DNA from 3 places in the Bradyrhizobium sp. 23AC genome. Region 3 is predicted to be linked to each of the others. Evidence: predicted binding sites of a transcription regulator. Region 3 holds the regulator's gene; each other region holds the start of a gene.

Region 1 (5,087 bases), on a different contig from region 3:
AATTGCGGTCGATCAGCGCCTCGTTGTGGGCGGCGAGCGTACGCAGCCGCCTGTTCACGAAACGCAGGCGCATGCTCAGCGTCGCAAGGCCGAGGCAGGCGAGCGCGAACAGGAAGCTCGCGCCGATCGCAAAGGTGTGGGGATCGTAGCCGGAGTTTTCGGACCGGCTGCCGGACACGAAACCATAGGCGCCGCCGAAGGTCGCCGAGAAGATCATGAAGGAGCGGATCGCGAAGGCGATGCGGGGATGCTGTCGCCTGAAGCGGCGCATGCGCACCTTGATCCGGAACGTCCGACCCATCGTCACCGACCCCGACTCTTTTTCGAAATCCCGCCACCCGCCGTCTGCGACGATGTCGCGCCGACCTTGCGAACAGCTTGAGGCTTTGGCGCTGCCTCCAAACAGGGTTGACGAGGTGTTAACGCTTCAGAGCGAGGCGGCCTGGAGCGGGAGCGGGCGGTGGCCGCCATGGGCGCCGACGATCAGCGCCGCGGCCTCACGCTGCGAGAACGACTTCGAGCGCACATAGATGCGGTAATCCGCCGGCCCTTCGGTGGAGAGATAGATCACCTGGCCGCCATCGACGGGCTGAGCGGCAATCGAGACCAGGCGCGTCGTGGCATTGGCCTGACAGGAATCCGGCTCGGAACCGAGACCGTCGTCGACCACGGCGAAGTCCGCGGTATCGGCATCGTCGGTGATCTGAACCCGCACCGTGGCCCGGGCGGGATCTTCGGTGAAGGCGACATGGACGCCGGCGGTCCAGAACAGGGAGGTGAGCTCGACCGAGGTTTCGCCGAGGGCGATGCAGGGATGCGAGACCGAACCGATCTCCGCGCGGGCGAACACCGCAGCCGCCAACAAGGGAACAACCGAGGCCAGGATCTTGAAACGCAACATGACACTCTACTCGCCGGGGCCCCGGGAACTCATTGGGCCTTATGGTTTGCAGAGCGTAAAGGAAACTGGTTACCGCCGGGTTGATGCGCGGAATGATCAAGCCAGCTGCCGCACATCCTCCGCGAGTGCGCGGTAGGACAAGGCTTCGGCGAGATGCAGCCGGCCGATCTTGTCGGCGCGATCGAGGTCGGCCAACGTGCGCGCCACCCGCAGCACGCGGTGATAGCCGCGCGCCGACAGCCGCATGGTCTCGGCGGCGTCGCGCAGCAGCTTCTGGCCCTGCGCGTCCGGCTTTGCGATCTCCTCCAGCACGGAGGCAGGAGCCTCGACATTTGTGCGAACCTTGGGCAGGCCGGCATCGGCATAACGCGCGAGCTGGATGTCGCGCGCCGCCGCCACGCGGGCGGCGACCTCGGCGGAGCCTTCCGCCGGCGGTGGCAGGATCAGATCGGCCGCGGTCACGGCGGGCACCTCGATGCGCAGGTCGATGCGGTCCATCAGCGGGCCGGAGATGCGCGCCTGGTAGTCGCCGGTGCAGCGGTCGACGCGGCCGCGCTTGCAGGCATAGCCCGGCTCGAACGCGTTGCCGCAGCGGCACGGATTCATCGCCGCGACCAGCATGAAGCGGGCAGGATAGGTGACGCGATGGTTGGCGCGCGACACCGCGACCTCGCCGTTCTCCAGCGGCTGCCGCAGCGAATCCAGCACGCGCGGATCGAATTCGGGCAGCTCGTCGAGGAACAGCACGCCCTGATGCGCCAGCGAGATCTCGCCGGGTTTTGCGCGCATGCCGCCGCCGGTGAGCGCGGCCATGCTGGCGGAATGATGCGGCGAGCGGAACGGCCGCCGCGCCGTCAGCGCGCCGCCGTCGATCTCGCCGGCGACGGAGGCGATCATCGAGACCTCGAGCAGTTCGCTCGGTGACAGCGGCGGCAGGATCGAGGGCAGGCGCGCCGCCAGCATCGACTTGCCGGCGCCGGGCGCGCCGATCATGAGCAGATGATGCCCGCCAGAGGCGGCGATCTCCAGCGCGCGCTTGGCGCTTTCCTGACCCTTGATGTCGCGCAGGTCGAGCGTGGAGGCGGCGGGTTCGTGCACCTTCGGTGACGGCCGCGACAGCACCTGCGTGCCCTTGAAGTGATTGGCGATCTGGATCAGCGAGCTTGCCGCGATGATCTGGATGTCCGGGCTCGCCCACGCCGCTTCGGAGCCGCACGAGGCCGGGCAGATCAGTCCTTCCTCGCGCATATTGGCGCCGAACGCGGCGGGAAGAACGCCGGCCACGGGCGCGATCGAGCCGTCGAGGCCGAGCTCGCCGAGCACGGTGAAACCGGTCAGCGCATCCGGCGGGATCGCGCCGATCGCCGCCATCAGGCCGAGCGCGATCGGCAAATCGTAATGGCTGCCTTCCTTCGGGAGGTCGGCCGGCGCCAGATTGACGATGATCCGCCGCGCCGGCAGCGCCAGCCCCGAGGCGATCAGCGCCGAGCGCACCCGCTCGCGCGCCTCCGACACCGCCTTGTCCGGCAGGCCCACGATCGCGAAGGCCGGCAGACCGGGCGCAACCTGCACCTGCACGTCGACCGCGCGGGCCTCGATCCCCTCAAAGGCGACGGTGGAAACCCGTTGAACCATGCTCAAACCAGCCTGCCCCTCTCGCACAATTAGGGGTAGCAGAGGCGGGCCGTTTCCGCAAGAACAATACGGGAACGATCTGGGACGGGGAGCAAGCCCTAACCAATCGTAAACGCCACGCCGACACTACGTCTCGAATGCCAGCTTCTGTCCTCAGCACATTCCAACGAATGTCCGCTACTCCTAAGGTTGCGGGATGGGCCGTGGTCTAACGGGTGAACAATTCAAATGCTTGCAAATCGCCGGAGAAGCGAACGTCGGGTATGCAGCCGGCTCGCCAAGATCCATTTTGGCGCGGGCTCGCTGCCGCGGGACTGCACGATCACCGATATCTCGGATGGCGGCGTGAAAGTGGTGGCGGAATACCTGGAAGTGCCGCCGCAATTCACCATCATCTTCGCACCCGACTATTCCCGCCAATGCCGCCTGCGCTGGCGCATCGGCTGCGAATTCGGTGCCGAGTTCACCGACTAAGATCTCACAGGCCGCGTCCTTAACGGGACTTTAGCGTTAATCGGTAAGCATCTCTGATCAGTTGCCGAGTGATCAGAGTATGTCCAAGCGTTCGTCCCTCGCCTCTCCCCGGGCGAGATTGCTGCTTCCCGCCTTTCTCGCGCTCGCGCTCGGCGGCTGCCAGACCGCCGGCATCGAGGATGTGACCGGCGCGCTCGGTGTCAGATCGGAAACGGCGGCCAAGGCCGACGCCAAGCCAGAGATGGACGCGTTGCGCGAGCGCTATCGCGCCAAGCCCAGTGATCCCAACGTTGCGCTCGCCTACGGCAAGGCGCTGCGCGAGAGCGGCCAGCGCGCGCAGGCGGTCGCGGTCATGGAGCAGGCCGTGCTCGCCCATCCCAGCAACAAGGCGCTGCTCGCCGGCTATGGCCGCGCGCTCGCCGACAGCGGCAGTTTCCAGCAGGCCTTCGATGTCCTCAGCCGCGCGCATACGCCCGAGGATCCGGACTGGCGCATCCTGTCGGCGCAGGGTGCCGCGCTCGACCAGCTCGGCCGCAACGAAGAGGCGCAGCAATATTATGCCGCGGCGTTGAAGATCGTGCCGGACGAGCCGACCGTGCTGTCCAATCTCGGCCTGTCCTATATGCTGCAAAACAATCTGCCGAAGGCCGAACAGGTGCTCGGCCGCGCTTACCAGCGCAATCAGAATGATGCGCGGGTCCGCGCCAATCTCGCGCTCGTGCTGGGATTGCAGGGCCGCGAGGCCGAGGCCGAAATCCTCGTGAAGGCGGATTTGCCGCCGGACCAGGCCGCGGCCAAGGTCGCGGCGCTGCGGCAGCTGCTGGCGAAGAAGCAGCAGCGGGCGGACAAGTAATCCGCCCCTTTTAATGTACGCTTACGACGCCTTGCGATGCGGCGCGGAGTTGCGGCTTGATCTGCCCTTGAGCTTCTTGAGCAGCGGCCCGAGCAGCGAGCGCTTCGGCTTTTTCACCTCGCCACGCCCGGCGAGGCGGTTCGCCATGTTCTGGAACAGCTCGGTGGTGCGGTGGCTCTTGGAGACCTCCGCGATCATCTGGCCGTTATTGGCCGCGGTGGAGAACAGTTTCGAATCGAACGGGATCACCGCGATCGGCTGGCTTTCCATCGTCTTGGCGAACGCCTTGACCTCGATCTCCGCGCGCTTGTGCATGCCGACCTGGTTGAGGCAGTACAGCGGCGGCCGGTCGTTCGGCCGTGCCGCCTTCAGCACGCTCAGCATGTTCTTGGTGTTGCGCAAATTGGCCAGATCTGGCTCGGCCACGATCACGATGTCGTCTGCGTTCACCAGCGCGCGCCGCGTCCAGCCGGACCATTGGTGGGGAACGTCGAGCACGATGCACGGCGTGGTCATGCGCAGCGTGTCGAACACGGCGTCGAAAGCTTCGGCGCCAAAATCATAGACGCGGTCGAGGGTGGCAGGCGCCGCGAGGAGGCTGAGGCGCTCGGTGCATTTGGAGAGCAGGCGCTCCATCAGCGCCGTGTCCGGCCGGTCCTGCGACAGCACCGCGTTGGCGATGCCCTGCACGGGGTCCTGGTTGTAGTCGAGGCCCGCGGTGCCGAAGGCGAGGTCGAGGTCGATCACGACGGAATCGAGCGCGAGGTCACGGGCGATGGTCCAGGCCACATTGTGCGCGACGGTGGAGGCGCCGACGCCGCCCTTGGCGCCGACCACCGCGATGACGCGGCCGGTGATGATGGCCTCGGAGGCCGAGAACAGGCTGCAGATGGAGCGGACGACGTCGAGGGTTTCGACCGGTCCCACCACGTAATCGTTGACGCCGCGGCGCACCAGTTCGCGATAGGGCGCGGTGTCGTTGGGATTGCCGATCACGACCACGCGGGTGCCGGGGTCGCAGACGCCGGCGAGGTCGTCGAGTCCCTCGAGGATGTCGCGCGTACCGTCGGATTCGATCACGATCACGTTCGGCGTCGGCATCGATTCATAGACTTCGATCGCCGCGGCAAGGCCACCGTCCTTGGCGGTGAGGTGGGCCTTGGCGAGCCGGCGGTCCTGCCCGGCCGCGGTCACCGCGGCGAGCGTCTTCTCGGTTTCGCAAAA
Region 2 (5,087 bases), on a different contig from region 3:
CGCCGTGACCCGCGGCTGGCTCGGCGTGCAAGTGCAGCCGGTCACCGCCGAGATTGCCGACAGCCTCGGCCTGAAGGAGGCGCGCGGTGCGATCGTCGACAATCCGCAGGATGGCAGCCCGGCGGCGAAGGCCGGCATCGAGGCGGGCGATGTCATCACCGCCGTCAACGGCACAGCGGTCAAGGATTCCCGCGACCTCGCCCGCACGATCGCGACCCTTGCGCCTGGCAGCTCAGTGAAGCTCGACGTCTTCCACAAGGGCGACAGCAAAACGGTGACGCTCGCGCTCGGCGAACTGCCGAACCAGCGGCAGGCCCAGGGAGACCTCAAGACGGGTGAGGGCAAGACGCAGTCGAACGCCGACACGCCGCGCCTCGGTCTTGCTTTGGCTCCGGCCGGTGACGTCCAGGGCGCTGGCCAGAAGGGCGTTGTCGTCACCGAAGTCGATCCGCAAGGGCCGGCGGCGCAGCGCGGCATCCAGACCGGCGACGTCATCCTCAATGTCGGCGGCAAGGCCGTCGCCAATGTCGGCGATGTCCGTTCCGAGCTGGCGCAGGCCAAATCGTCCGGCAAGCGCAGCGTGCTGTTGCAGGTCAGAAGCGCGCAGGCGACCCGCTTCGTCGCGGTACCACTCGCCTGAGGCGAACGTCGATCGGCATGGATCAAGAAAGGCGGCCCTCGAGGCCGCCTTTTTCGTTCGCCTTCAGGACTCCCGGGAGGCGATCGATAACATTCTCGTTAACGGCAGCGACGATGACGCGGTTCGTCCGAAAAAGCCGTGTTCGCTCATCAAAGTTCCGACTCGTGCAGGTCGCCGGCGGCAACGATGCCGCCGGGACCGTGCAAGCGTGGAACTTCGAACTTGCCGCCGGCTTCTGGAACTGGCCGCTGGTTCGCATTTGATCGGTGCCGACATGGATCGATTGAAGCTCTCGCTGAGGAGGGCGCTACTCGTGGCGCCAATCGTGCTCTGGGGCGGAAACGCTCTCGGGCGGGACGACGGCCGCTACGCGGACTCACCCCTGAAGCCATGGTTCGACAGCCTGCGCAGCCACCTTGGTCCGTGCTGCTCGGATGCGGATGGTTTTGCCGTCGCCGATCCCGACTGGGAGTCGCATAACGGGCATTATCGCGTGCGTCTCGACGGCGAATGGATCGAGGTGCCGGACGAAGCCGTCATCACCGAGCCGAACCGGGCCGGCCGCACCATGGTGTGGCCGGTGAAGACCGCGTTCGGGGTTTCGATCCGCTGCTTCATGCCGGGCAGCATGATCTGACACGGGCCAACGTCAGCGCTTGCTGGATTTGCGCTTCGACGATTTCTTGGTTGTCCTCTTCTTGGTCGTCCTCTTCTTGGACGTCTTCTTGGCAGCCTTCTTCGGGACCTTCTTGCCCTTCTTGCGCGCCTTCGACAGTCCGATCGCGATCGCCTGCTTGCGACTCTTCACGCGTCCGCCACGGCCTTTGCGACCGCTCTTTGCCGTGCCCTTCTTGTAGCGGCGCATCTCGCTTTCGACATCGCTGCCGGAGCTGCGTGAGTAGCGGCGCTTCTTTGCCTTGCGTGCCATGCATGTTCTCCCTTGGCCGGGGAGAACCATTCGACACGGGCATGGTTCCGAAGGACGCGGACAGCGTTCCAGGCGCAGCCTAGAAGGAATTCGCCAGCTCGATCTCCGCTTCCAGCACGTGAATGCGCCGTGCGGCCTCGGTGAAGGACAGATCGCGCGCATATTGTGCTGGCTGATACGCTTCTTCACTCAGCCGTTTCAGCCTCAGCCCCTGCGTCCGTGTCATCTGCTCGGCGAGGAAAACCCTGGCGTCGTATTTGCCTTGAACCTGCATGTCGCTTCTCCGTCCTGAAATCGTGACTTGACTATATGTTCTTATTTTGTTCTAACAAGCCATGGACAACAGAATTAACGAAATTCGGCGTAAAATCAGCGCCTTGAGGGTTGAGATGGCCGGCGTCGAGGCCTCCGTGCGCGATCTCATCAACGGCGACCGCGATTGCGTCCAGCAGGCCCTGGCGCAGATGGATCTGCGCCGGAAGGTCAATTTGCTGATCGGCGAATGGAAGGCTGCCGGCGGCCGCGATGTCCTGCCTGACGTTCGCGACCGGGTGCGCCTTCGTCTCGTGAAGACAGCCGGCAATCCCGAGCGCGCGAGCACGCGGCGCTGAAACCTTTTGGGGGCCGCCGTGGAGGAAGACCCGGACACTTACCGGATCTTGAGGTTGCGCGCCGAGATTCTCGAATTGGGCTCTGCCATCCGGCAATTGCAGCGTGCGGGGCTCGACGATGCTGCGGCCCAACTTCTGATCGGACGCAAGCGGGCGCAGCTCGAGCAACTCGTGAAGACGAATGCTGCGCTCAACTCTGAAACGCGTCGCCCGTAACGAGCTGACGCGGGCGCTCGACGATGTGGCGCTCGATTGCCGATCGGCATCAAGAAACAAGAAAAAAGCCCCGCGTCGCCGCGGGGTTTTTGATGTCATGTCGGCCTGAGCTCACTTGGTATTGCTCATGCCCTTGCTGCTCTTGTTCGTCATGGTGCCGCCCTGGTCCGAGCCGGGACCGGAGCCGCCCTGGCCGGAAGGATCCGCGCCCTTCGAGGCCTTGGTGTTGGCGCCCGTGGTCTGCGAGGACGACATCGATGATCCGTGTTTGGCCTTGTGCGACTTGGCCTGTGCGGCGAGCGGCGCGGCGGCGAGGCCGGTGGCCAACATTGCGGTGAGAACGAGCTTTGCCGTTGTCATGCGGGGAACTCCCTGAGTTAAATTGACGCAGGCAGCCAACCGCCATTTGCCGAAGGAGTTCCCGACAAACGCATCTGCCGCGCCGCACGCACGGTTCAAGATTGCTTGTCCTCTGCGAGGATGAACACGACGCCGGTGAGTGTCGCGCCGATCGCGAACGTCGTCACCAATGTGAGGGCGAAGACGATTGCGGCCTGGCTTCCGCCGTGATCGAGCAGCCTGGCGACGGCGGGATTGGACAGGATCAGCGTGAGGCTGAAGGCGAGGCCGAGGGCTGCCCCCATCATCGCATGCGTCATCAGCTTGATGAGGCCGGTGGGAGAGATCAAGTCCGACGACTTTTTTGCGCGCATGGGAACTGCATCCCGACTGGCATGCAAACGCGGGCGATATTCACCGGTTCCAAACGCATGAAGGAATTGTCATCACCGGCTTCATCCGACGTTCATGCCGGGCCTGCGAGGATAAGCGTCGGCAAAACGGGAACATTCGATATGGGTAAGGTAGTCTTTCTTTACCGCTCGCTGGCCTATCGCAACGCGGCTGCGGACATGCTGCGCAAGGCCCGCAAACTGCCGCGCGGTGCGGAGCGAAGTGCGGCCCGCCGCTACGCGAGGGCGCTACGCGATCTCGCTCAGACGGAAGCCTGGCTCGAAGGACGCCTCGCCGAGGAAGCGCGGCCGCCGCGGCAAACCAGGATGGCGGCGTCTGGCTAAAGCATGATCCGGAAAAGTGCGCAGCGATTCATCCTGATCGCATCGCGCTTTAGCCCGAGGCGCGTTGCAATTCGGCTAAGCTGGGGGCGTCGAATTTTCCGGGGGCGGTCGTCGCCGTCTTGCGTGTCAGCGGCACCTTGAGGCGACACAATAGTCCTTCGGCTCGCCAATCGAATTGCGCCTGTCCTCCGAGCTGGGACTCGACGCTCGCAAGCAGGCTTCGCGTGCCGAAGCCGCGAGATTTCGGCGTCATGACGAGCGGACCGCCGGATTCCTCCCAGCTCAGCGTCAGCAGCTGGTCCTCGACCTGCCAGCCGATCGTGAGCCGTCCCGACCTGGTCGAGAGTGCGCCATACTTGGCAGAGTTGGTGAAGAGCTCGTGCAACGCGAGCGCCAGCGTCTGAGCCGTCGCCGGCACCAACTGGACCTCGGGACCCGCCAATACGATCTGTCCGCCGAGCGAATAGGGCGCAAGCTCCTCGTCGATCAGCTTGGAGAGCTCCGCGCCCTGCCAGCTCGACAGCGACAGGATCGTGTGCACGCGCGCCAGCGCATTGATGCGCCCCTCGACGGCGTTGACATAGGCCTTGACCTCGTCGGCGCGGGTGAGGCGGACGATCGACTGCGCCAGCGCCAGCGCATTCTTGGCGCGGTGATCGACTTCCCGCGCCAGCAAATTCTGCCGTTCCTCGGCTCGCTTGCGTTCGGTGATGTCCACGGTGACACCGCTCACGCGCACGACGCGACTGCTATCGTCGACTGTCGCGGCCGCCGTACCGACGCACCAGCGCACCTCGCCGTCGGGCCGCACAATGCGGAACTCGGTCTCATAGGCCCGCGTGCCCTTGTTGAATTCGGCGATCGCCTTGCGCAACTGATCGACGTCGTCGGGATGCAACAGCGCCTGAACGTTGGCCGGATTGACCTCGAAGCTCTCCGGGCCGACGCCAAAGATGCGATATTGCCCCTCGTCCCACATCCAGTCGCCGCTGATCCAGTCCCAATCCCAGGAACCCATCTTGCCGGCGGCGATGGCCATGCTGCGCCGCTGCTCGCTTTCGCGCAGCTTCGCGGTGGAGTTCTCCAGTTCCGCCGTGCGCGCGCGGACGCGATCCTCGAGCTCCTGGTTCAGCCGTTCCAGCTCGCGGGTCTTGCGGTAGAGCTCGGCAAACACCTTGATCTTGGCGCGCAGCACCTCCGGCACGACCGGTACCGGCACGTAGTCGACCGCGCCCATCTCGTAGCCGCGCAACCGGTCGATGTCGCTGACCTGGATGGCGGAGATGAAGATCATCGCGGTCTTCTGGAAGCGCGGATGCTCGCGGATCATCGCGGCGAGCTCGAAGCCGTCGAGCTCGGGCATGCAGACGTCGACCAGGATCACCGCGATCTCGGTCTTGAGCAGCACCTCCAGCGCCTCGCGTCCGGACGAAGCGATCACGAGATTCTCGCCCAGTTCCTTCAGGATCACCTCATAGGCGAGCAGCTTGGCCGGCTGGTCGTCGACGAGCAGGATGTTGACCTTTTCGTGGTCCATTCGCGGGCCCAACTCAGCGGTGCAGCCACATGCGGATCGCAAGCAGCAATTGATCGGTGTTGACGGGTTTGGCGAGGTA
Region 3 (5,087 bases):
TGATCGCGGTGATGGTCGATCGCCGGGCCATCACTTTCCGAACGCTGGCCGTGGCGGCGATGATCGTACTCGCGGTTGCGCCGGAGGCGCTGGTGCATCCGAGTTTTCAGATGTCCTTCGCCGCGACGCTGGGGCTCGTCGCGCTGGTCCAAATCGGCATGCCGAACCTGTTTGCCTCGCCCGATCATTCCGCGACGGCGCGCATCGCGATGTGGGGTGGCCGCGAGATCGCGATGCTGTTTCTGGCCTCGCTGATCGCGGGGCTTGCGACCACGCCCTATGCCGCCTTCCACTTCCACCGCGTCACGCCTTACGGCGTGCTCGCCAATCTCGGCGCGATGCCGGTGGTCTCGGCGCTGGTGATGCCGGCGGGGCTGCTGGGCCTGCTCGCGGCGCCGTTCGGGCTCGACGGCATGTTCTGGTGGCTGATGGGGATCGGGATCGACTGGATGGTCGCGGTCTCGCGTTGGGTGGCGGCATTGCCGGGCGCGGTCGGCCGGATCCCGGCGTTTGGCATCGCGCCGCTGATCGCAGCGAGCCTGGGGATCATCGTGATGAGCCTGTTGCGCACGCCCTTGCGCTGGTGCGGTGCCATGGTGCTGCTGGTTTCCATCGGCTGGGGGCTGTCGGTGCGGCAGCCCGATATCCTGATTGCCGGGGATGGCGCGAGCGTCGCGGTGCGGGGCGGAGACGGGCGTTTGCATCTGATCAGGGCGGGCAAGGACAATTTCCTGCTCAAGGAGTGGTTGTCTGCCGACGCCGATCCGCGCGATGCCGGCAGTAACGCGCTGGCGAGCGGCATATCGTGCGACGAGTCCGGCTGCGTGACGCCGCTCGCGGACGGACGGCTGGTCGCGCTGGCTTCGCGCATCGACGCGTTGGCGGACGATTGCAGCCGGGCCGCACTGGTGGTGACGTCACGGCCCGCGCCGCCCGATTGTGCGGCGATGGTGGTGGATCGGCAGCGGCTCGCTCGCCAGGGCGCGCTGGCATTGACCCAGCGTGGCGACGGCTTTTCGGTTCAGGCGGTGAGGGCGAGGGGCACGCACCGCCCGTGGTCACCGGCCGGTGCCGGCGAAGGTGATTTCGACGGCAGCCTTGTGCCGAGGGCGGCTCCCCGCAGCCGCGACGCAACGCCATCGGAGACCGACTTGCAGGCTGACGATTGACGCGGTCGGTTACAGATACCAGGCCAGCACGGCTTCGAGCCTTGCGTTTCCGATGACCGGCAGGGCCACCATCCGGCTCAACCCCGCTGCGCAGGCGTCCGAGCTGGCGACCGAGCCGTCATGGGTGAGATCGTCGTTGAGCGCCGGCATGCCGGTGGCCCAGGCGCCGCCGATGCTGCCTTCGCCTCGGGAGATGAATCTGGTCGCATAGAGCGCGTCAAGGTCGGTGTGCGCGCTGCAATCGCCGGCGCGAAAGACCAGCGCCGAACGGGCCTCGTTCGGGACCCAGATCTCGAAGCGTCGCGCAATCGGCGTTGCCTGCGCGGAGAGGAATGTCAGGACCCAGGTCTGGTCGGTGCCGGTTCGGTAGGGCACGCCGACGCCGAGATTGATCCCGACCTTGGCTGCGTCCTCCCAGCGCAGGAAGCTCTTGGCGTCGTGCAGGTCTCTGATGATCAGCGGCAGGCCCGCCTTCCAGGTGCGTCCGGGCAGGCCGAAGCCGCGAGGAAATCTGGTGTGGCGGGAGTTGAATTCGAACATGTCAGCTGCGCCGTAATAGCCGTCGACGAGGCCCATCTCGTAGGAGAGATCAGGATCGTTGTGCCAGAGTTCGATCGCGCCGACATGCGCCTCGTCGTCGCCGCAGAACAGCACCATCACCGCTTGCAGGAATTCGCCTGCGAACACCGGCACCGCCACGCCGCAGGTGAGGCCGGCCGCGACGGCCTGATCGGTCCGCTTGAAATAGGAGTTGGCGAATTTCGTGAGGATGACGGGATGGCCGCAGGCCCAGGCCTTGCCTGGAAGCCCCTCGTCATATCCGAAGTGCAGCTCTTCGCTGACGGCCTTGAACGCGGACAGCCCTTCATCGTAGAGGCCGCCGCCGAATTCCAGCCGCATGCGCGTCCGGTCAGGCACCCAGAGTTCAACGACGCGAATGAAGGTTTTCATCGAGCGTGTCCGCCGCCTCAAATCACGACAGCATCGGTCATTTGGCTGCGGAGCGGAGGTTCAAAATTCAGGCAGGACGGCCCAAACTTCGTGCGGCGACGAGGTTCGCCGCTCGAATTTCGAGAAGCAAAAACCCACCGGGCTCGCCGGCCTCGGCCGGCGACGGCATTTCAATCCTGGCCCTCGACCTCTCGGCCGGAGGGCGTCAGCCGATCGGCAGTCGCGTGACCGTCGGGCGACTGTCGGCGATGATCTTCGGCTTGTGCTCGCGCTCGCCGATCGGTTGAGTCACCGGCAGTTGCAGCACGGTTGCGCGCTGGCCCTCGACGAGCTGCGTCACCAGCACGGATTTGCCGTCCGGGAATTCGATCGCGTCATGATGGCGATCGGGAATGTGCGGATCGATCTTGCCGAACTTGCCGACGCGGGAGTTGACGGTGCGCGTCCAGATCCAGCGGTTATCGTAACGGACGTTGTCGGCGAAGGCGAGCTCCGTTCCCGGCAGCAGGCAGACCGCGACGGAGAGATCGGCTTCGGAGGCGAAGCCGCGCGTCGAGGTGCCGCGGAATGTTGTCGTGACGATCGTCTCGCCGACTTCTGCGGGGCGCGTCGCGACGGCATGCAGGCTGTAGTCACACATCGGGTGCTCCTCAATGCAGAGATAGCGACCCGCACCTCTTTCGGAGGCGCAGGCCCCTACCAGAGTGGAAGCACGTGACGGTCTGCTTGGTTGTAGGCAAATCTGCGGCTGGGATCCGCGAGCCCCGATCACATTATCTTTTCCATCTTTTCCGAATTCGATAGGAACAAAGTCGGCTTCCGTGCATTTGGCAGGCGCGCGTCAACGACCAGCGAAACCAGCCAGTCCTAGTATCGTCAGCTCGGCTGCGTACGCGCTGCATTGCGGTCGTTGCGGATTTTCTAGATCACGGCGGTGTCCTGGCCGACATGATGATGCGATCAGCGTTGCTGCGGCTGCGCTCAAACGATCTGGCGCATTTGGGCTGTCCCCCTCGAACTCGAAAGGCCGCGAAGCGATGTTGCTTCGCGCGGCCCGCCGGGGATGTCGCGGACGAGGAGGGGCCAGATAATCTGTGCAGTACCAGAAAGACCATCCAGCCGGAGCGGACCATCATCCGCTCCAATCTCCGATCGGCGATGCCGATCGCAGGCGCGCGCGGCACTGAGTACTTCCGGTATGAGTACTTCCGGTATGAGTACTTCCGGTATCAGTACTTGCGGTAAAGCCCGATCAGCTTGCCCTGAATCTTCACGCGGTTCGGCGGCAGGATGCGCACCTCATAAGCGGCATTGGCGGGCTCCAGCGCGATCGAGGCGCCGCGGCGGCGGAAGCGCTTGAGCGTGGCTTCCTCGTCGTCGATCAGCGCCACAACGATGTCGCCGGTATCGGCGCTCTCGTTGCGCTGGATCAGCGCCATGTCGCCGTCGAGGATGCCGGCCTCGACCATGGAATCGCCGCGCACTTCGAGCGCGTAATGCTCGCCGGAGCCGAGCATGTCGGGCGGCACGCTGATGGTGTGGCTGCGGGTCTGCAATGCCTCGATCGGGGTGCCGGCTGCGATGCGGCCCATCACCGGCACCGCAACGGGCCGCTCGCCCTCGTCCGCGGACGGGCTGGAGCTCGCACGCACCTTGCCGAGATTGCCCTCGATGACGCTTGGCGTGAAGCCGCGTCGGTTGCCGGCCGCAGCCTGGAGCTCCGGCAGCTTGATCACTTCGATGGCCCGGGCGCGGTTGGGCAGGCGGCGGATGAAGCCGCGCTCTTCGAGCGCGGTGATCAGGCGGTGGATGCCTGACTTCGAGCGCAGGTCGAGTGCATCCTTCATCTCGTCGAAGGACGGCGGCACGCCGCTTTCCTTCAAGCGTTCGCTGATGAACCGCAGAAGCTCGTATTGTTTGCGCGTTAACATCTCGACCAAAGTCCCCCGGTTGATGTCGTTCGATTCCGAGACGATGAATTCAGCGATAAGCCGCTACATCCTCGAAACAAATCATGAACGGACACTATATGTTCGATACATGTTCCGCAACTGCTTAATTTTGCGTGAACAGAACGAAGCGCGCGGAATGCGTGTGGCCGCGCAGGTCAGACGGGGAGCCGCAGCACCTCGCAAGGGCTGCCGGCCTCGGCCTTCGGCGCGAACGGTGGGCGCACGAGAAGTACCTGTGCTGCAGCAAGATTCGCAAGCAGAGAGGAGTCTTGATGGCTGACGGGAAGGGCGACGAGCGTGCCGTCGTCGCGCAGCTCCAGGCGCGCGCGCAGATAATCCTCGCGCTGGTCGTTGACGCCGAGATCGCGGCCCAGCACGGCGCGCTCGCGATGGTGATGAATCACCGAACGGCCCGACAGCGCGCGAATCAGCGGCACCATGAACAGGAAGGCGCAGACATAGGACGACACGGGATTGCCGGGCAGGCCGATGACGCCCATCGTCCCTAAGCGTCCGTGCATCATCGGCTTGCCGGGCCGCATCGCGATCTTCCAGAACGCCATCGCGATGCCTTCGTCCTTGAGCGCCTGCTGGACCAGATCGTGGTCGCCGACCGATGCGCCCCCGGTCGTGACCAGGATGTCGGCGCCGCTTTCGCGCGCGCGGCGGATGCCGGCGGTGGTGGCCTCCAGCGTATCGGCGGCAACGCCGAGGTCGATGGTCTCGGCGCCCTCGCTGCGGGCGAGCGCGTGCAGGGCATAGCCGTTGGAATAGACGATCTGGCCGTGCCCGGGCGTTGAGCCCGGCATCACCAGTTCATCGCCGGTGGCGAGAATCGCGACCTTCGGACGGCGGCAGACGGCGAGTTGCGGGTGATTCATTCCGGCGGCGAGGGCGAGATCGCGCTCCGTCAGACGGGTTCCCTTGCGCAGGAGGACGTCGCCCTCGCGGAAATCGACCCCGGCGGGGCGGATGTGCCGACCCACGATCGCGGCTTCCTTGATCGTTATTTGCT

The links. Region 3 encodes LexA, which represses DNA repair genes until DNA is damaged. Its sites were predicted from a motif close to TGTTCNNNNTGTGTTCNG; they were not measured.
Region 1: a site for LexA is predicted at 2,596-2,613, ahead of RAD10_RS04350 (YifB family Mg chelatase-like AAA ATPase). Genes of this name have one in related genera too.
Region 2: a site for LexA is predicted at 1,879-1,896, ahead of RAD10_RS39175 (DUF3072 domain-containing protein). Genes of this name have one in related genera too.

The regions. Positions count from the first base shown of each region.
Region 1 is NZ_JAVAYN010000001.1:922,569-927,655, reverse strand. Features, by position in the region: gene RAD10_RS04360 (ATP-binding protein) at 1-301, opposite strand, end outside; gene RAD10_RS04355 (hypothetical protein) at 428-901, opposite strand; gene RAD10_RS04350 (YifB family Mg chelatase-like AAA ATPase) at 998-2,536, opposite strand; gene RAD10_RS04345 (PilZ domain-containing protein) at 2,765-3,010, shown strand; gene RAD10_RS04340 (tetratricopeptide repeat protein) at 3,090-3,863, shown strand; gene RAD10_RS04335 (AAA family ATPase) at 3,885-5,087, opposite strand, start outside.
Region 2 is NZ_JAVAYN010000032.1:38,825-43,911, reverse strand. Features, by position in the region: gene RAD10_RS39195 (Do family serine endopeptidase) at 1-640, shown strand, start outside; gene RAD10_RS39190 (hypothetical protein) at 754-903, shown strand; gene RAD10_RS39185 (hypothetical protein) at 915-1,277, shown strand; gene RAD10_RS39180 (DUF6496 domain-containing protein) at 1,290-1,568, opposite strand; gene RAD10_RS39175 (DUF3072 domain-containing protein) at 1,648-1,842, opposite strand; gene RAD10_RS39170 (hypothetical protein) at 1,958-2,179, shown strand; gene RAD10_RS39165 (hypothetical protein) at 2,198-2,395, shown strand; gene RAD10_RS39160 (hypothetical protein) at 2,507-2,755, opposite strand; gene RAD10_RS39155 (hypothetical protein) at 2,851-3,108, opposite strand; gene RAD10_RS39150 (hypothetical protein) at 3,250-3,471, shown strand; gene RAD10_RS39145 (HWE histidine kinase domain-containing protein) at 3,521-5,008, opposite strand; gene RAD10_RS39140 (HAMP domain-containing protein) at 5,022-5,087, opposite strand, start outside.
Region 3 is NZ_JAVAYN010000016.1:142,771-147,857, forward strand. Features, by position in the region: gene RAD10_RS29950 (ComEC/Rec2 family competence protein) at 1-1,169, shown strand, start outside; gene RAD10_RS29955 (GAF domain-containing protein) at 1,179-2,120, opposite strand; gene RAD10_RS29960 (hypothetical protein) at 2,326-2,760, opposite strand; gene lexA (transcriptional repressor LexA) at 3,350-4,051, opposite strand; gene RAD10_RS29970 (molybdopterin molybdotransferase MoeA) at 4,228-5,087, opposite strand, start outside.